3 regions of the Streptomyces sp. NPDC056169 genome follow, and region 3 is predicted to be linked to each of the others. Evidence: riboswitches for the same ligand, from Rfam matches in the RefSeq annotation. Region 3 holds a riboswitch; each other region holds the start of a gene.
The links. Region 3 has a riboswitch for cyclic di-AMP ahead of ACFC0G_RS23965 (transglycosylase SLT domain-containing protein). Riboswitches for the same ligand answer to the same signal wherever they lie in the genome.

Region 1 (6,163 bases), on a different contig from region 3:
AGACCGGCGACCGGCTACGGATCCTCTTCACCCCGTGGGGCGAGGGTCTCGTGCGCTCCTGGTACCGGCGGGCGCTCGTCGACCTGTCGCGACTGCCGCACGTCGAGCGGGTGGCGATCCAGACGAATCTGAGCTGCCGGACGGACTGGCTGGCGGAGGCGGACCCGGCGAGCGTCGCCCTGTGGTGCACGTACCACCCGGGCCAGACGCCGTACGAGCGTTTCCTCGGCAAGTGCCGCGAGCTGACGGACGGGGGCATCCGGTTCAGCGTCGGTGTGGTCGGCCTGCCCGAGCACCGGGACGACGCCCGCCGGCTGCGCGCCGACCTGCCGCCGCACGTCTACCTCTGGGTGAACGCGGCCGAGGGGCACACGTACACGGACGCGGAGGCCGAGGAGTGGACGGGGATCGATCCGCTCTTCCCTTACAGCAGACGGCCGCACCGCTCGGCGGGGCTGCCGTGCCGTACGGGCGAGTCGGTGATCTCGGTGGACGGCGAGGGGACGGTACGGCGCTGCCACTTCGTCAAGGCGGAGCTGGGCAATCTGTACGACGGTTCGTACCGCGCCGCCCTGCGTCCCCGGGCCTGCCCCCTCGGCGTCTGCGACTGTCACATCGGCTACGTCCACCTGGAGACGCTGCCGCTGTACGACGTGTTCGCCGGCGGGGTCCTGGAGCGGATCCCGGCCGGCGGCCCGTCGCTGCTCAGAGAGGCATGAGGTCGGGGCGCTTGGCCTCGACGTGGTCGCCCGAGCTCTCGCCGCGCAGCCTGCGCCCGATCCAGGGCACGAGGTACTCCTTGGCCCAGTGGATGTCGTCGCGGCGCACCTCCAGCGTGCCGCGCGGGGGGCGCGGCGGCCACGCCTGGTCCGGGTCGGCGGGCACCGGCAGGCCGAGGACCTGGGCGGCGCGCAGGGCGACGCGGGTGTGGCCGTCGGGCGAGAGGTGCAGCCGGTCGTCGTCCCAGGCCCGCCGGTCCTGCACGGACTTGAGGGACCACAGGTCGAGGACCGGGCAGTCGTAGCGGTCCGCGATGGACCGGACGTGGGCGGTGTACGTGGCGATCTTCCCGCGCAGATGCCGGAGCACGGGGATGTCGCGGGTGTCGAAGCCGGTGGTCACCATGACCGTGCCGACGGCGGAGGTCAGGTCCGCGACGGCGCGCTCGAAGCGCTCGGCCACGTCGTCGGGGTCCGTGCCGGGCCGGATGATGTCGTTGCCGCCGGCACAGAAGGTCACCAGGTCGGGGGCGAGTTCCTTCGCCCGGGGGACCTGTTCCGCCACGATCTGGTCGAGCAGTCGCCCGCGTACGGCCAGGTTGGCGTAGCGGAAGTCGTCGTGCTCCGGCAGCTCGTCGGCGAGCAGGACCGCGAAGCGGTCCGCCCAGCCGACGTACGTCCCGTCGGGTCCGGGGTCTCCGACACCCTCGGTGAAGCTGTCACCGATCGCCGCGTACGACCCGAATGCGTTCTTGTCTCTTGATCTCGAATCGTCTGCCACGGGAGCACATCCTTCCCTTTCGGATGTGACCTACGCGACCGTAAGGAAGGGTTGACGTCGGGTGACATATGCCACCGATAAAGATTCTCCCAAGCCGGAATACGCCGGCGGCCCGGCACAGGTGTGCCGGGCCGCCGGGGAGCGTGCGTGTCAGACGGAGACGCCGTGCTGGCGCAGGTAGGCCAGCGGGTCGACGTCGGAGCCGTAGTTCGGGGAGGTACGGATCTCGAAGTGCAGGTGCGGGCCGGTGGAGTTGCCGGTCGAGCCGGAGAGGCCGATCTGCTGGCCGCCGCTGACGGTCTGGCCGGACGAGACGGAGAGGGAGGAGAGGTGGGCGTACTGCGAGTAGTTGCCGTCGGCGTGCTGGATGACGACCTCGTTGCCGTAGGCGCCGCTCCAGCCGGCGGAGACGACCGTGCCGGCGCCGACGGCGCGGACGGTGGTGCCGGAGGAGGCGATGAAGTCGACACCGGTGTGGTAGCCGGAGGACCACATGGAGCCGGAGGCGCGGTACGGGGTGGAGAAGCCGCCGCCGGCGACGGGCGTGACCCAGCCGGACGCGGAGGTATCGGCACCCGCCGACTGAGACGACTGAGACGACTGAGACGTCTGCGAGGACTGCGAGGACTGCGAGCTCTGCGACTCGGCGGAGGCGGCGGCCGGGGCGGCGGAGCGCTGGCTGCTGCGCGAGGCGCGCGAGGTGTCGCCGTTCTTCTCGGAGCTCTGCGTGCTCTCGGCGGCGGCCTTGGGCGCGGCGCTCTTCGGGGCGACGTGCTTGGGGGCGGCGTGCGCGGTGTTCTTGGCGCCGAGGGTGAGCTTCATGCCGGGCAGGATCAGCGAGGGGTTCTCGCCGACGACCTGGCGGTTGTCCTGGTACAGCTTCTGCCAGCCGCCCGCGAGGTGGTGCTCGCCGGCGATCTTCGACAGGTAGTCGCCGCTGACGACGGAGTACGTCTTCGGCGCGGCCTTCGCGGCGGCGGTCGGCGCGGCCTGGAGGGCGGCGGGCGCCTTCACCTGGGCGGCGGCGCTGACGGCCTGGGCGGGGACGGCGGCCGGGGCGGCCTGCTCGGCGGCGTGGGCCCCGGTGGCACCGAGGAGCGGAAGCGCGACGACGGCGCCTCCGGTACCGGCGGCGACGAGTCCACGCGTGAGCGGGTTGGTCCTGGTACGGCGGTGCTTACCCTTCGCGGGCATGGCGAATTCCTCTCCGGCGCCTACGAGGTGAGCTGTCGGGTTCGGACTGGAGATGCCCGGCCGCGTTCTCGCGCGGCTTCACCCCGAGCCGTCCTGTGTCGCGGGACCGGCGTACTTCCTGGGTCCCCCGCTCCTGCCACGCATGGGATGAGTGCGGATTCCGGACGGTGGCAGGATTCGGCGGTCCGACCGGATTGACGGTGACGCTAGACGAGCGGGGTCGGAGCGAACAAGCCGCAGATTTCCCCCGGCATTACACGGGCCGCATTCCGGGCGGAATTCCGGTCACCCTCCGTCGATGACGGTCCTTCGATTTCCTTTTTCCGTACGGCAATTGCCGGGGGCCTTCGGCCACGATCCGTCACTTCTATGACCCTGCTCACGCGGCTCGGCCCATCTCACCTGTAAACAGGGCGTGTTCCCCCTTACCCCTCATTTCGGACAGATCGCCCATTCCCGTCCGAGGGGGTGCGCAGACCCCCTCCCACCTGGATGATTGTCCTAGGCACCGATCTCGCATCGGGCCCCCGAACGTCGACCCCCAGGAGCATCCGTGACGCAGCAGCTGCCGCAGGTCCCGCCCACCGAAGCGAACGAACCCGAGCTGGCCGAGGTCCGCAACTTCCGGGACGTGGGCGGCCTGCCGACGACGGACGGGCGCGCCGTGCGACCCGGGCGCCTCTTCCGCAGCGGCCACCTCGCCCACGCCACCGAGGCGGACGCCGCCTTCCTCGCCTCGCTCGGCCTGCACACCGTCTTCGACTTCCGCAACGAGGCCGACCGCAAGGTCGAGGGCGCGGACGTCGAGCTCCCCGGCGTGCGGAACGTGAACATACCGCTCAACGACCCGGCCGACGGCAAGGAGTTCTGGAAGCTGGTGCGCGACGGCGACATCGCCCAGCTGCGGGAGATCCTGGGCGACGGCAAGGCGGCCGCCCGGATGTCCGACTCGTACCGCAAGATGATCGTCGAGCGGACCTCGGAGCACAGCCGGATCCTGCACTCCATGGCGGAGGAGAGCGTCCCTGCCCTGATGCACTGCGCCGCGGGCAAGGACCGCGCGGGCCTCTCCATCGCGATCACGCTGCTCGCCCTCGACGTCGAGCGCGAGGCGATCGAGGCCGACTACGTGAAGTCGAACGACCCGCACCGCCGCTACAAGGTGCGCCGCAGCTCCACCGCCGCGGACGCGATGTCGCCCGAGGTGATGGAGCTGCTGAGCCCGCTCTTCGACGCGCGGGTGGAGTACCTGCGGGCCGCGTTCGAGACGATCGACGCGACCTGGGGCTCGGTGGAGACCTACCTGACCGAGGGGCTCAAGCTGGCCCCGGAGACCCGTGAGCGGCTGCGGGAGCGCTTCCTCGTCGAGGCGTAGGCGCGGACCGCTCCTAGCTCTTCGCGCCCATCGCGAAGAGCAGGTAGAGGAAACCGGCGAAGAGGTGTCCGGCGATCAGGTACGCGAAGAGACGGAGGACCAGCCCCTTGGGGAACTTGCCTTCCCCGCGCTCCTCGCCGGTGACAGGTCGTGACTTCTCGGACATCTCGGTCCTTTTCTGACGAAGGGGCACGTGGGGTCAGCGTCGGTGCGGGGTTCCGTCGCCGAGACACAGCTCGGCGACGGGACTCTGCATCAGGGTGTGGACGAAGAGCAGCTCGGCCCCGCCGGACGTGGCGGCGCCGATGCGGTGCGGGGTGAGCGAGTCGAAGTGCGCGCCGTCCCCCGGATCGAGGACGTGGACGGCGTCGCCGAGCGCGAGCCGCACCCGTCCCTCCAGGACGTGGATCCACTCCTCGCCGGGGTGGACGCGCACGATGTCGCCCCGGGTGGCGTACGGCACGTGGACGCGCAGGCACTGGAGCGCGCGCCCGGCACCGCCGGCCTGGCGGTAGATCCAGCCGTCGGCCTCGACGGGCTCGGAGCGGCCGGCCCGGACGACGGGATCGTGCTCGGGCGGGGTCTCGCCGAGGAGCTCGGAGACCGTCGTACCGTAGATACGGGCGAGGGCGAGCAGCATCGGCAGCGAAGGCTGCCGGTTCCCCGTCTCCAGGCGGGAGAGGTGGGCCGGCGAGAGGCCGGCCCGCTGGGCGGCGGCCTCCAGGGTGAGTCCCCGGCGGCGGCGCAGGGCCCGCAGCTGCGGGGCGACGTCGGGCAGGACGTCGGGGGTGGCGGGGTCCGGGGCGGTGTCCCCGGGGACGTGGTCCATGCGTCCATTGCGCCAGGATCATGCCTCTGAGGCAAGTTTCTTGCCTCAGAGGCAAAGACCAGGGATCCGTCCGGCTCAGCGCTGGGCCACGGCCTGCTTCACCAGGGTCCTCCCGAAGTCCCACATCAGCCCGCCGCCGCCGTGGGCCTCGTCCATGACCGCCGTGAAGGCGGTGACGAACCGGTCCACGTCCGCCTCGTCGACGACCAGCGGCGGAATCAGTTTGATCACCTCCAGGTGGTCCCCGGAGACCTGGGTGAGGATCCGGTGCCGCTGGAGCAGGGGCACGACGACCATCTGGGCGAAGAGGCCCTTGCGGGCCGCCTGGAGCATCGCCCACCGGCCGCGCAGCCCCAGGGACGTCGGCCGGCCGAACTCGATCCCGATCATCAGACCGCGTCCGCGCACCTCGTGCAGCAGCTCGTACCGGGGTACGAGCTCCTGGAGGCGCCCGGACAGCAGGTCGCCGATCCGCCGGACGTGGGCGACGGTGTCCTCGCTCTCCATGACCGAGAGGACGGCGAGCCCGGCCGCCATGGCCTGCGCGTTCGATCCGAAGCTCGCCGAGTGGACGAGGACCCGGTCCATCGACGAGTAGACCTTCTTGAAGATCCAGTCCTTGCCGAGGGTGGCGCCGACCGGCACGTAGCCGCCGGACAGCGCCTTGGCGACGCAGACCAGGTCCGGTTCGACCCCCGGCTCGTGCTGGTACGCGTAGAAGTCCCCGGTCCTGCCGAGGCCGGTCTGCACCTCGTCCGCGATCAGCAGCGCGCCGTGCCGGTGCAGCAGCTCCTGCGCGGCACGCAGGAAGCCGGGCGGCGCCTCGTGGACGCCCTTGCCCTGGATCGGCTCCACGACGAAGGCGGCCACGTCGCCCCGGCGCAGCTCCCGCTCCAGGGCTTCGAGGTCGCCGAGGGCGATCGCGGTGTCCGGCAGGAGCGGGTCGAAGCCCTCCCGGAAGCCGCGCTCGCCGTTGACGGAGAGCGAGCCGGTGGTGAGCCCGTGGAAGGCGTGGGAGCAGTAGAGGACCCTGGGCCGCCCGGTGGCGTACCGGGCGAACTTGAGGGCGGTCTCCACGGCTTCCGTGCCGCTGTTGCCGAAGAAGACCCGGTCGAGGTGCGGGCTGTGCGCGAGCAGCCGTTCGGCGAGCAGTCCCGGCAGCGGCTGGCAGTCGAAGCGGGTGAGGTCGGCGAGCTGGGCGTCCAGGACGTCGTGGAGGGCCTTGCGGACGACGGGGTGGTGCCGTCCGAGGCCCATCACGCCGA
Region 2 (6,163 bases), on a different contig from region 3:
AGGCAGGCATGCCCCGGTCGTCGATGCGGTCGTAGCGGACGGTGGCGATGAACTCCCCGCCCACGGTCGCGGCGAGACCCACCCGGTCGACGAAGTCGTGATGGGTGAACCGGTGGACGTCCTTGGCGGAGAGCCGGGGGTAGGGCGCGAAGAAGCGGTAGTACTTCGACTCGTCCGACACCTGCTCGTAGAAGCTGACCAGCCGGTCGGCGTCATCGGCGGTGATGGGCCTGATGCGCGCGGTGCCGCCGTCCCGGAGCACCACGTCGGCCTCCCAGTGATCGGGATAGGCGTGCTCCGGTGATGCCGGTCGATCCGCCGCTTCCGACTGCTCCGACGCGCTCTGCATGGGGCCAGCCTACGGCCGGTGTACGACACCGGCACCGGTCGCGCGGCAGGGGCGTGCCGTGCAAGGTGGGGAGGACCGAAAGGCGGTCCGATCCGGGCCGAAGGTCGGCACGAGCACCGCGCGTCCCGTGAGAGACTGGTCTAGACAACCCGCTTGAGACTTGAAGGGCAACACCATGGCTGAGCGCCGCGTCAACGTCGGCTGGGCCGAGGGCCTCCACGCCCGCCCCGCGTCCATCTTCGTCCGTGCCGCCACGGCTTCCGGCGTTCCGGTGACGATCGCCAAGTCCGACGGCAACCCCGTGAACGCCGCCTCGATGCTCGCGGTGCTCGGCCTGGGCGCGCAGGGCGGCGAGGAGATCACCCTCGCTTCGGACGCCGACGGCGCCGAGGCCGCGCTGGACCGTCTCGCGAAGCTGGTCGCCGAGGGGCTCGACGAGCTCCCCGAGACCGTCTGACCCCGCCTTTCCCGTACGACGAGACCGCGGCCGCCGGAATTCCGGCAGCCGCGGTTTTCGCTTTTCCGAAACTTACGGAAACTCACGGAACCTTCCGGAATCCTCTGGAGCCTTCCGATGCCGATGTTTTCAGGCAGCACAATTCGGCTCCAGCGAATTTCTCTTCTTTGTATACGGTGCGCATGTTAATTCCGGCCGCTCGCCGTGTTGACGACATGTTGCGAAACCCTCACGCGCCCGCGCTCCGGCTTTTTGAGCCGGTGCAGCCCCAGCGAGCGCTCCGCGTGCAGCGCGGTCAGCGCCCTGGCCCGCTCGGCGTCGCCCCGCGCGACCGCGTCCACGATGGCGCCGTGCTCGGACCAGGCCTCCACGGCGTGGGCGGGCTGGTCGACCGCGTACATCCAGGCGATCTTGTGCCGCAGCTGGGTGAGCAGCGCCGTCAGGGCCGGACTGCCGGAGGCCTGCGCGAGCGTCTCGTGGAACCAGCCGCCGAGTGAGCGCAGGTCCTCGCCCTGGCCGCGCCTGGCCCGCTCCTGACCCAGTCTGACCAGGCCGCGCAACACCTTCAGGTGTGCCTCGGTGCGGCGCTGCGCGGCGCGGGCGGCGCCCAGGGGTTCGAGCAGGGCCCGCATGTCGAGCAGATCGGCCGCCTCCTGCTCCGTGGGCTCGGCGACATGGGCGCCGGCGTGGCGGCGGGTGACGACGAAGCCCTCGGACTCCAGGGTGCGCAGGGCCTCGCGGACCGGGACGCGGGAGACCCCGTAGCGTCGCGCGAGCTGCTCCTCGGTCAGCCGCGCGCCCCGCTCGAAGACACCGGAGACGATGTCGTCCCGGATCGCCGTGCATACCGATTGCGCGGGAACGCGCATGTCCGACCTCCGCCTTGATCCGCGAGAGACAATTCGAGCGACGCCTGTTCTGCGTCTGTTCCGCAAGTGTCCTGCGACTCTATTGCAGCAGGCCGGAATTTCCGATGGCCCCATGGAATCCGGCGATATGTTTCGGGCAGCGAAAAGCCCCGGCTCAGTACGAGCCGGGGCTTTTGCGACGCGATCCGCCGGGTGTCAGAGGCTGACGCCGCGGGCGCGGAGGTACGAGATGGGGTTCAGGTCGGAGCCGTACTCGGAGCTCGTCCGCGCCTCGAAGTGGAGGTGCGGGCCGGTCGAGTTGCCGGACGAGCCCGAGATGCCTATCTGCTGGCCCGGCTCGACGGTCTGGCCGACGTAGACCCCGATGGACGAGAGGTGACCGTACTGGGTGTACGTGCCGTCGTTCATCTGGATGACGATGTTGTTGCCGTACGCGCCGCCCCAGCCGGCCTCGACGACGGTGCCGGAGCCGACGGAGACGACCGAGCTGCCGTAGGAGGCGTGGAAGTCGATGCCGGAGTGGCTGCCGGAGGACCAGAGCGAGCCGCCGGTCTTGTACCCGGTGGTGACGTACGAGCCGGCCACGGGGAGCTGGAAGGAGTTGAGGCGGCGGCGCTCGGCCTCGCGGGCGGCGCGCTCGCGGTCCTCGCGGACTTCCTTGGCGCGGGCCTCGGCCTTGCGCTTCGCCTCGGCACGAGCCTCGGCCTGGGCCTTCGCCTTGGCGATGGCCTCGAAGGCCTCCTGCTCCTGGGCGGCGGCCTGGGCGTCGATCCGGTCCGCGAGCGAGTCCTCGGTGATCACCTGCGTGAGGCCGGTGTCCTCGACGGAGCGGTTGTCCGTGTCGGCGGCGAGCGCCGGGGAGGCGAAGGTTCCGATGACGCCGGTGGTGGCGAGCGTCGCTACGCCGGCGATGCCCACGCTGCGGCGCGCCATCCGGCTCGGACCACGATGCTTCCCGGTGGCACGGGTGAACGCCATGTAGGGGCTGATCCTTTCCTTCCTTCTCGCCTACCGGGTTAGCTGACGGGTTCGGAGCAGGAAGGTCTCCTACGAGCCCCTCCGCACATGGCGAAGGCGCCCGATTCACCCCAGGGACTGTGTGGGTCCCCGGCTCCCCAGGCTCGCGCCTGACGGGGACTCGGCGATGACTGTCCGCTGCCGCGACTGCGGCACGTGCACTGACGAACAGCCGGACCGACGCTATGCGGATCGTCTTTCAATCACCAAACAGACACGCCTGTTTGTAAGACATGCCACAGGGCAGACGGTCACCCTTGCCCCCAATCCGGACAAAACGGAAGGCCTCGGCGAAAGCGGGACGTCGAGGCCTTCCGCCGGTGATCGGCGCGGGCGATCAGCCGGTCACGACGGTGACTTCACCGATGCCGAGCGCACGCACCGGCTCCGCGATCTCCGCCGCGTCGCCCACGAGCACGGTGACGAGCCGGTCCACCGGGAAGGCGTTGACCACGGCGGCGGTCGCCTCGACCGTGCCCGTCTCGGCGAGCCGCGCGTACAACTGGGCCTGGTAGCCGTCCGGGAGGTGCTGCTCGACCTGGTCGGCGAGCGTCGCGGCGACCGAGGCGGCCGTCTCGTACTTGAGCGGCGCCACGCCCACCAGGTTCTGCACGGCAGTCTCGCGCTCGGCGTCGGTGAGGCCCTCCGCCGCGAGGGTCCGGAGCACCTTCCACAGGTCGTCAAGTGCCGGGCCGGTGTTGGGGGTGTCCACCGAGCCGCTGATGGCGAGCATCGAGGCGCCGTTCCCCTCGGCGTCCGAGCGGAGCACCTGGCCGAAGGCCCGCACGCCGTACGTGTAGCCCCTCTCCTCGCGCAGGACCCGGTCGAGCCGCGAGGTCAGCGTGCCGCCGAGGCAGTACGTGCCGAGGACCTGGGCCGCCCAGACGCTGTCGTGGCGGTCCGGACCGATCCGGCCGATCAGCAACTGGGTCTGGACCGCGCCCGGACGGTCGACGATGACGACCCGTCCGGTGTCGTCGGCGGTGATCGGCGGCATCGGCAGCGCCTCGGCCGGCTCGCCCGTCCAGGCGCCCAGCGTCTCGGCGAGGACCTTCTCCAGGTCGACGCCCGTCAGGTCGCCCACCACCACGGCGGTGGCCGTGCCGGGGCGGACGTACGCCTCGTAGAAGGCGCGGACCGCGGCGGCGTCGATCGCGGCGACCGTCTCCTCCGTGCCCTGACGCGGCCGGGACATCCGGGCCGCGGCCGGGAAGAGCTCCTTGGAGAGCTGCTTGGCTGCGCGGCGGCTCGGGTTGGCCGTCTCGTGCGGGATCTCGTCGAGGCGGTTGCGCACGAGGCGCTCGATCTCGGTGTCCAGGAAGGCCGGGGCGATCAGCGCCTCGGAGAGCAGCCCGAGCGCCTTGGGCAGCCGGGAGACCGGCACCTCCAGGGAGACCCGTACGCCCGGGTGGTCCGCGTGCGCGTCGAGCGTGGCGCCGCAGCGCTCCAGCTCGGCCGCGAACTCCTCGGCGCCACGCTGGTCCGTGCCCTCGGAGAGCGCGCGGGCCATGATCGTGGCGACGCCGTCGAGACCGGCCGGCTCGGCGTCCAGCGGGGCCGGCAGGAAGATCTCCACGGCCACGACCTGCTGGCCGGGGCGGTGGCTGGTCAGCACCGTCAGACCGTTGGCCAGGGAGCCGCGGTCCGGGGCCGGGAAGGCCCAGGGCCGGGCGACGCCCGGCTCGGGCTGCGGGTGGAAGTCCATGCTCGTCAAAGACACGGCAGCGTCGGTCACTGGTCCGCTCCCTCTTCCTCGTCGCTGTCGCTCTCGCTCTGTTCGGTGGCCACCGGCTCGTAGACGAGCACCGCGCGGTTGTCGGGGCGCAGCCGGGCCTTGGCGGCCGCCTGCACCTCCTCCGCGGTGATGTCGAGGACCCGGTCGACGGCGGTGAGGGCGAGCTGCGGGTCGCCGAACAGCACGGCGAACCGGCACAGTTCGTCGGCGCGGCCCGCGACGGTGCCGAGCCGGTCGAGCCACTCGCGCTCCAACTGGGCCTGCGCGCGCTCCATCTCCTCGGCCGTGGGGCCCTCGGCGGCGAACCGGGCGAGCTCCTCGTCGACGGCCGCCTCGATCTGCGGGACCTCGACGCCGCCGGAGGTCTTGACGTCCAGCCAGCCCAGCGAGGGGGCCCCGGCGAGCCGCAGCAGGCCGAAGCCGGCGGCGACGGCCGTCCGGTCCCGGCGGACCAGGCGGTTGTGCAGGCGGGAGGACTCGCCGCCGCCGAGGACCGTCAGGGCCAGGTCGGCGGCGTCGCACTCGCGCGTGCCGTCGTGCGGCAGCCGGTAGGCGGCCATGAGCGCGCGGGCCGGGACCTCCTCGACGAGGACCACACGCTGCTCCCCGCCCATGACGTCGGGCAGCGAGCCGTCACGCGGGGGCAGCTTGCCGTCGTGGGAGGGGATCGAGCCGAAGTACTTCTCGACCCAGGCGAGGGTCTGCTCCGGGTCGATGTCGCCGACGACCGAAAGCACCGCGTTGTTCGGCGCGTAGTACGTGCGGAAGAAGGCCCGCGCGTCCTCCAGCGTCGCCGCGTCCAGGTCGGCCATGGAGCCGATCGGCGTGTGGTGGTACGGGTGGCCCTCCGGGTAGGCCAGCGCGGTCAGCTTCTCGAAGGCCGTGCCGTACGGCACGTTGTCGTACCGCTGGCGGCGCTCGTTCTTGACGACGTCCCGCTGGTTCTCCATGGACTCGTCGTCCAGGGCGGCGAGCAGCGAGCCCATGCGGTCGGCCTCCAGCCAGAGCGCGAGCTCCAGCTGGTGGGTGGGCATGGTCTCGAAGTAGTTGGTGCGCTCGAAGCTCGTCGTGCCGTTGAGCGAGCCGCCCGCGCCCTGCACCAGCTCGAAGTGCCCGTTCCCCTGGACCTGCTTCGAGCCCTGGAACATCAGGTGCTCGAAGAGGTGGGCGAGGCCCGTGCGGCCCTCGACCTCGTGGCGCGAACCGACGTCGTACCAGAGGCAGACCGCGGCGACCGGGGTCAGGTGGTCCTCCGAGAGCACCACGCGCAGGCCGTTCGCCAACCGGTGCTCGGTCGCTGTCAGGCCGCCGGAGCCGGCCTCGGCCGTGGCCGTGTGACCCATGGGCATGTACGTCCCTTCGATCGCGATGTGAAAAAGTCCTGCCACTGTATGCAAGCGCGCCGACACCTGGCGAAGTTCCCGCCCCTTCCAGATGTCCCTCTTCCGGGTCGCGGTCGGCGTTGTCGGTGGCACGGTCCACAATGGTCCGCGTCAGATCAACCTTGTTGGTGAAGGAGCCGCAGCCGCGATGGCCCGCCGCAGCACGAAGACACCGCCGCCGGACGACGCGTACGAGGAGAGGATCCTCGACATCGACGTCGTCGACGAGATGCAGGGCTCCTTCCTCGAGTACGCGTACTCGGTGATCTACTCGCGCGCTCTCCCCGACGCCCGCGACGGCATGAAGCCCGTCCAGCGCCGCATCGTCTACCAGATGGGCGAGATGGGGCTCCG
Region 3 (6,163 bases):
GAGGCGGCGGCCCGCGGCGCGGAGCTACGAGCGGTGCACGTGTGGAAACCGTCCTCGGGACCGGCCGATCCGACCCCGCTCTTCCACGGGACGGAGGAGATCCGCGCCGAGGAGGAACGCGTCCTCGCCCAGGCGCTCGCGGGGGCGACGGCCAGGTGGCCGGAGGTGTCCGTCGAGCGGCGCCTCGTCCGCGGCAGGACCCGTCCCGTCCTGCTGGAGCAGAGCGCCGACGCCCAGCTCCTGGTGACGGGAGCACGGGGCCGGGGCGGCTTCGCGGGACTGCTCCTGGGCTCCGTCAGCCAGGCGCTGCTGCACCACGCCGAGTGCCCCGTCGCCGTCGTCCGGGCCGGCTCCGAGGAGCCGCGCGGCTGAACCGCTCCGAAGGTCTTCGCGACCGACGACTTTCGAGGACAGCGGCGTGCCCCTTCCGCATCGGATCATCGTGCTCACATCCCCACGGGACGGTCACCGACGGACCGTCCAGGACCGGCAGGAGCACCACCGATGGGCCTCGCACAGTCGCAGCACCGCTTCCTGGTACGGCAGAAGGTCACCCTGATGGCCAACCGCTACCTGGTGCACACCATGGGCCCGGACGGCGAGGAGGCCGAACTGGTCGCCTTCGCCCACCAGAAGAGGATGGCCCTCAAGGAACACGTCACGTTCTACACCGACGAGTCCCGGCGGCAGGTCCTCTTCACCTTCCGGGCCCGGCAGGTCATCGACCTCGGGGCGACCTACGACGTCCACGGCGCCTCCGGCACGCGGCTGGGCGGCTTCCGCAAGGACTTCGGCGCGTCCCTGCTGCGCAGCACCTGGCACCTGAACCGGGCCGGGGCGGAGACGCGGGAGTCGACCGGTCAGGAGCGGAACCGGACCGTGGGGCTCCTGCGGCGAGGCTGGGAGTTCCTCCCGTTCACGGACCTGCTCCCCTTCGTCGTGCCGTACCACTTCGACTTCGCCGAGGCCGGACGGCACGTCATGTCCGTCGAGAAGCGCTTCGGAGTGCGCGACCGGTACGTCGTGGACATAGCCGACCCGGAACTGGACCGGCGGCTCGCGATAGCCCAGGCCGTCGCCCTCGACGCCCTGCAGTCCCGCTGAGCTGTCCCGGCGAGGCGACCCGTCTACCCTGGAGGGACGGGCAGGGGACGGGACACGGCGTTCCGCCCCGCGCCCGGGCCGCGTGCGGAAGGGCGGCGGGCCATGGACTTCACTGATCGCACCGACGCGGGCCGGCAGCTCGCTGCCCGCCTCGGCCACCTCAAGGGCCAGGACGTCGTGGTCCTGGGGCTCCCGCGCGGCGGCGTACCGGTGGCCGCGCAGGTCGCCGACGCGCTCGACGCGACCCTCGACATCTGTCTCGTCCGCAAACTGGGGGTGCCGCAGCAGCCGGAGCTCGCGATGGGCGCCCTCGGGGAGGGCGGGGTGCGGGTCCTCAACGAGCACGTGCTGCGCGAGACCGGCGTGGGGGAGCGGGATCTCGCGGCCGTGGAGGAGCGCGAGCACGTCGAGCTCGAACAGCGCACCCAGCGTTACCGGGGAAGTCGCCCGCCCGTGCCCCTCGACGGCAGGACGGTCGTGGTCGTCGACGACGGGCTCGCGACGGGCGCCACGGCCCTGGCCGCCTGCCGGGTGGTCCGTGCCAAGGGTGCCGCGCGGATCGTCCTGGCGGTGCCGGTCGCACCGCGCGGCTGGACCGCACGCGTCGGCGGCGAGGCCGACGAGACCGTGTGCGTCCGCGAGCCCGACTTCTTCTACGCGATCGGTCAGTTCTACCGGGACTTCTCGCAGACGACCGACGCGGAGGTGCTCGCCTGCCTCGACCGCAGCCGGGCCGCGCGCGGACCTGTCGTGCGGGACTCGGACGTCCGGATCCCGGTGACCGGAGCCACCCTCGGGGGACGGCTCGCCGTCCCCGACGGCGCGACCGGCGTCGTCCTCTTCGCCCACGGGAGCGGCAGCAGCCGGCACAGCCCGCGCAACCGCGCGGTCGCGGCGGCCCTGAACCGGGCCGGGCTCGGGACGCTGCTGTTCGACCTGCTGACCGAGAGCGAGGCGACCGACCGGGCGCACGTCTTCGACACCCCGCTGCTCGCCGGCCGGCTGGCGAGCGTCACGGAGTGGCTGGCCGGGGAGCCCGGGGGCAGCGACCTGCCGATCGGATACTTCGGGGCGAGTACGGGCGCGGCCGCCGCGCTGTGGGCGGCGGCCGATCCCTCTTCCGGTGTCGCCGCCGTCGTCTCACGCGGCGGCAGGCCCGACCTGGCGGGCGAGCACCTGGCCCGGGTGCGCGCCCCGACCCTCCTCGTGGTGGGCGGCCGGGACGCGCTCGTCCTGGACCTCAACAGACGGGCCCAGGCCCTGCTGCGCTGCGAGAACCGGCTGACCGTCGTCCCCGGCGCCACGCATCTCTTCGAGGAGCCGGGCGCCCTGGAGGAGGTGGCGGAGCTCGCCACGGACTGGTTCGCCGAGCACTTCCGGCGTCAGTAGGCCCCGTTGACGTTGTCGATGGAGCCGTAGCGGTCGGCCGCGTAGTTGCAGGCGGCCGTGATGTTGGCGACCGGGTCGAACAGGTCCGTGGACGTGCCCGGCACGTGATAGGCGTCGAAGGTCGGCTGGATCACCTGGAGCAGACCCTTCGAGGGGGTGCCGGCCACGGCGTTGGAGTCCCAGAGGTTGATCGCCTGGGGGTTGCCGGAGGACTCGCGCATCACGTTGCGGAGGATTCCGTCGTACGAGCCGGGGATGCCGTGCTGGGCCATGATGTCCAGCGAGGCGCGGATCCAGCCGTCGAGGTTGTCGGCGTACTGGGTGGCGGCTGCCGGGGCGGCCTGGACGGCAGGCGCGGCAGCGGGAACGGCCTGCGCGGCGGAGGCGCCAGAGGCGGCGGCCGGCGCCGCGGCACGGCGCTCGGAACGGCTCGCCCGATCCGTCGCGGTGGAGCTCTTCTTCTTCTGCACGGTGGCAGGCGCCGGGGCGGCCTTCGCGGAATCCCGACGAATCGTCAGTTCGAGACCGGGGTGAATGAGTGACGGATTGTCACCCACGGCGGACTTGTTGGTCCGGTAAATCGACTTCCAGCCGCCCTGAATTCCCTTCTTATGGGCGATCAAGGAAAGCGAGTCACCGCTGACGACGGTGTACGTACGCGCGGCGACGGGAGCGGACGGCACGGCGGCGGGCCGCGCGGTGGCGGGCTGCGCCGCGAAGGACTGCACCGCGTGGGACTGGGCGGCGATCCGGGGTGCGGCCGAGACGGTCTCGGCGCCGGCCGTGGCGGGCATGACCAGCGGCAGGGCCAGGGCGGCCCCGCCCGTTCCGGCGAGTGCGAGACCGCGGGAGACGGTGCGGCGGCGGGGGCGGCGGTGCTTACCGTGTGCAGGCATGACGGGATTCCTCTCCGGCGCCTGCGGGGTGAGCTGTCGGGTTCGGACGGGAGATGTCCGGCCGCGCACACGCGGCTTCACCCCGAGCCGTTCCGGATTCCGGACCGGCGAATTCGTGGGTCCCCCGCTCCTGCCGTCGGGTGAAAGGGAGGTGTTTCGGGCGGCGGCAGGATTAGGCGTTCCGCTCGAATGGGGGTGACCGTAGGCCAGTAATGCGACGGATAACAAGAGGAGCTGGTCGTTCGCTCCCGGAATTGGATCTCCGAATTCAAGGAATTCAAGATCGACCGGACTCGGACCCCGGTGAACTTCCGTGCGCGGTACGGCCTGCGGCCGAATGGGTGCCCGGCGGCGGCGAGGGAAAGTGAACCGCGTCACCCGGTGAGCAATGTCCGAATATGCGACGTAATTCCGTTGGTGAGTAAATAGGAGGAAATTAGCCTCTGTGGGCTGTTCGCCCGAGCCGGACTCTGATGGGGGGCTAGGTGTGGTCAAAAGTCGCAAACCCGACATTCTTCTTGAATGATGGAGGCCCCGACCCAGGAGCCCTCCGGATGCCGACCACCACCACCTCCCCGCTCAGCCCGGACACCCTCGACCGCGAGGCGGCCGCTCTCTTCGAGAGCGCCACCTGGCAGCGGATCGTCACCGACTGGACGGCCCCCGCACCGACGGTCGCCGAGCCGACGGCCCCCGCGCCGCCGGCCGACTGGCGGGCGCTGCTCTCCGTGCCCGTGGACCAACTCGTGGCCGATGCGCTCGGCGCGCTGCCGCCGCCCGCCCCCGCCGAGCGCACACTCCCGGGCCGGATCGGAGCCGTACTCCCGGACCGCCTCCATGCCTGGCGCCGGATCGGCCGCCCCGAGCTGCGACCCTCGGTCCACCTCGGCTACGCGCGGCTGGTGCTCACCGAGTGGGGCTGGCAGAACGCCCCGTACAAGCTGCGCGACGCGCGGGGGGCGCGCTGCGTCTGCGGCGCGCTCCTCGCCGCCCACCGCCTCGGCCACGGCGGCGCGGACACCATGAACGAGGCCGCCGCCTGGATCATGACCGAGCTCCGGTCCCGGGGGTGGCACGACCTGATCGGTCCGTGGAACCGGGCGCCCGGCCGGACGGCCGCCGAGGCGGTGGACCTCCTCGACGCGACGATCCGCCGGGCCGCGCACTCCGGCCGGTGACGGGCGGTGGTGCCCCGCCCGTGCCCGTCACCTGCCGGGTGCGGGGGTTCAGCCGGTGACGCTCGGGGCTCCCGTCTCGATGTGGCCGGTGTACCGGCGTGACCAGGTCCCGTCGATGTCGGCGAGGATCGTGAAGTCGTACCAGCCGCCGTTGTAGGCCACCGCGTTGAAGAAGTCCTCGCGGCTGGAGTTCGCCGGGACCGTGTACGTCCACGGTCCGTCCGTGCGGTACGCGTTCGAGCGGATCGTGAAGGTCACCGGCGCCGCAGAGGTGTTGGTCATCCTGAACCAGAGGGCCGTCCGGCCCGTCCCCGCCTCGGGCGCGAACCGGGCCGCGACCTCCACGGCCTTGCCCGCCTTGGACGCGTCGCCGATGAAGCGCCGCAGGAAGCGGTTGGGGCCCATCATCGAGATGTCGTACTTCCCGGACCCCGACCCGAGCCCGATGTTGAAGTAGTCGGAGGCCGTGCCGCCCGCGTCGACCGTGTACTGCCAGGCCGCCGTGTCGCGGTGCTGGTGCGGGTGGATCGAGAAGTGCGCCGCCTGCTTGGCCTCCGTCCCCTGGTTCGTCATCGAGAACCAGGCCAGGATCTTGCCGGCGGCCCCGAACTCGAACCGGTCCAGGTTGCCGTTCACCTGGTACGGCAGCGCGCGCGCCGGGCGGGTGCCGGACTCCTGCGCGGGCTGGGCGTTGTTCTGGGGCGCGGGGTTCGGCAGCGGGCCGCAGGTGGACTGCCCGATGACCTTCGCCGTCGACGGGAGGCCGGCGGGCACGCCGTACACGGGGTGGGCGAAGTCGAAGACGCTCGTCAGGTCGCCCGTCACGCGGCGCCGCCAGGCGCTGATGTTCGGACAGGTGGCGGGCGTGCCGAGAGCCGCCGTCCAGGTCTCCATGAAGCGGAGGACGGAGGTGTGGTCGAAGACCTCGGAGCTCACCCAACCGCCCCGGGTCCACGGAGACATGACGATCATCGGGACCCGGAAGCCCAGGCCGATCGGTACGCCGTCGAGGTACTCGCCCGGCGTCCCCGGCGGGGCGACCGGCGGCGGCACGTGGTCGAAGAAGCCGTCGTTCTCGTCGTAGTTGAGGAACAGCACCGTCGAGTCGAAGACCTCGGAGTCGGCGGCCAGCGCGCGGTACACGAGGTCGACGAAGTGCGCGCCGTCGCCGGGCGGCGCGTACGGGTGCTCGGAGAACGCCTCGTTGGCCACCACCCACGACACCTGCGGCAGCGTGCCGGCCACGACGTCGGCGCGGATGGCCGCGGCGATGTCGTCCGGCGTCGATCCGGTGACCTTCGGGACCGAGCCCATGCCCCGGTCGTACAGCGGGTCGCCGGGGCGTGCGTCGGTGAACTTCTTGAAGTACGCGAGGCCGTTGTCGCCGTAGTTGTCCTGGGCGTTCTGGTAGACCTTCCAGGTCATCCCGGCGCGCTGGAGCGCCTCGGCGTACGTCTCCCAGGTCAGCCCCGACTCGTCACCGCCGTCCTTGCTGGAGCCGTCGATCTTGCCGCTCCACAGGAACGTCCGGTTGGGGCCGGTGGCGCTGAGCGTCGAGCAGAAGTACGCGTCGCAGATCGTGTAGTGGTCGGCGAG

Region 1: it holds a riboswitch for cyclic di-AMP, as region 3 does, so the genes downstream of both, ACFC0G_RS28565 (peptidoglycan DD-metalloendopeptidase family protein) here and ACFC0G_RS23965 (transglycosylase SLT domain-containing protein) in region 3, are expected to answer to the same signal.
Region 2: it holds a riboswitch for cyclic di-AMP, as region 3 does, so the genes downstream of both, ACFC0G_RS12090 (M23 family metallopeptidase) here and ACFC0G_RS23965 (transglycosylase SLT domain-containing protein) in region 3, are expected to answer to the same signal.

Annotation. Positions count from the first base shown of each region.
Region 1 covers NZ_JBHJUO010000018.1:82,323-88,485, reverse strand. The annotation lists gene ACFC0G_RS28575 (STM4011 family radical SAM protein) at 1-719, shown strand, start outside; gene ACFC0G_RS28570 (SGNH/GDSL hydrolase family protein) at 706-1,500, opposite strand; gene ACFC0G_RS28565 (peptidoglycan DD-metalloendopeptidase family protein) at 1,651-2,694, opposite strand; cyclic di-AMP (ydaO/yuaA leader) riboswitch at 2,699-2,854, opposite strand; gene ACFC0G_RS28560 (tyrosine-protein phosphatase) at 3,248-4,069, shown strand; gene ACFC0G_RS28555 (DUF6126 family protein) at 4,083-4,235, opposite strand; gene ACFC0G_RS28550 (helix-turn-helix domain-containing protein) at 4,269-4,898, opposite strand; gene ACFC0G_RS28545 (aspartate aminotransferase family protein) at 4,974-6,163, opposite strand, start outside.
Region 2 covers NZ_JBHJUO010000006.1:287,943-294,105, forward strand. The annotation lists gene ACFC0G_RS12075 (GNAT family N-acetyltransferase) at 1-349, opposite strand, end outside; gene ACFC0G_RS12080 (HPr family phosphocarrier protein) at 525-806, shown strand; gene ACFC0G_RS12085 (GntR family transcriptional regulator) at 992-1,675, opposite strand; gene ACFC0G_RS12090 (M23 family metallopeptidase) at 1,871-2,653, opposite strand; cyclic di-AMP (ydaO/yuaA leader) riboswitch at 2,666-2,829, opposite strand; gene ACFC0G_RS12095 (M16 family metallopeptidase) at 3,030-4,397, opposite strand; gene ACFC0G_RS12100 (M16 family metallopeptidase) at 4,424-5,770, opposite strand; gene ACFC0G_RS12105 (DNA topoisomerase (ATP-hydrolyzing) subunit A) at 5,958-6,163, shown strand, end outside.
Region 3 covers NZ_JBHJUO010000014.1:120,017-126,179, reverse strand. The annotation lists gene ACFC0G_RS23980 (universal stress protein) at 1-372, shown strand, start outside; gene ACFC0G_RS23975 (hypothetical protein) at 505-1,104, shown strand; gene ACFC0G_RS23970 (alpha/beta family hydrolase) at 1,207-2,493, shown strand; gene ACFC0G_RS23965 (transglycosylase SLT domain-containing protein) at 2,487-3,389, opposite strand; cyclic di-AMP (ydaO/yuaA leader) riboswitch at 3,395-3,578, opposite strand; gene ACFC0G_RS23960 (hypothetical protein) at 3,944-4,567, shown strand; gene ACFC0G_RS23955 (phosphocholine-specific phospholipase C) at 4,616-6,163, opposite strand, start outside.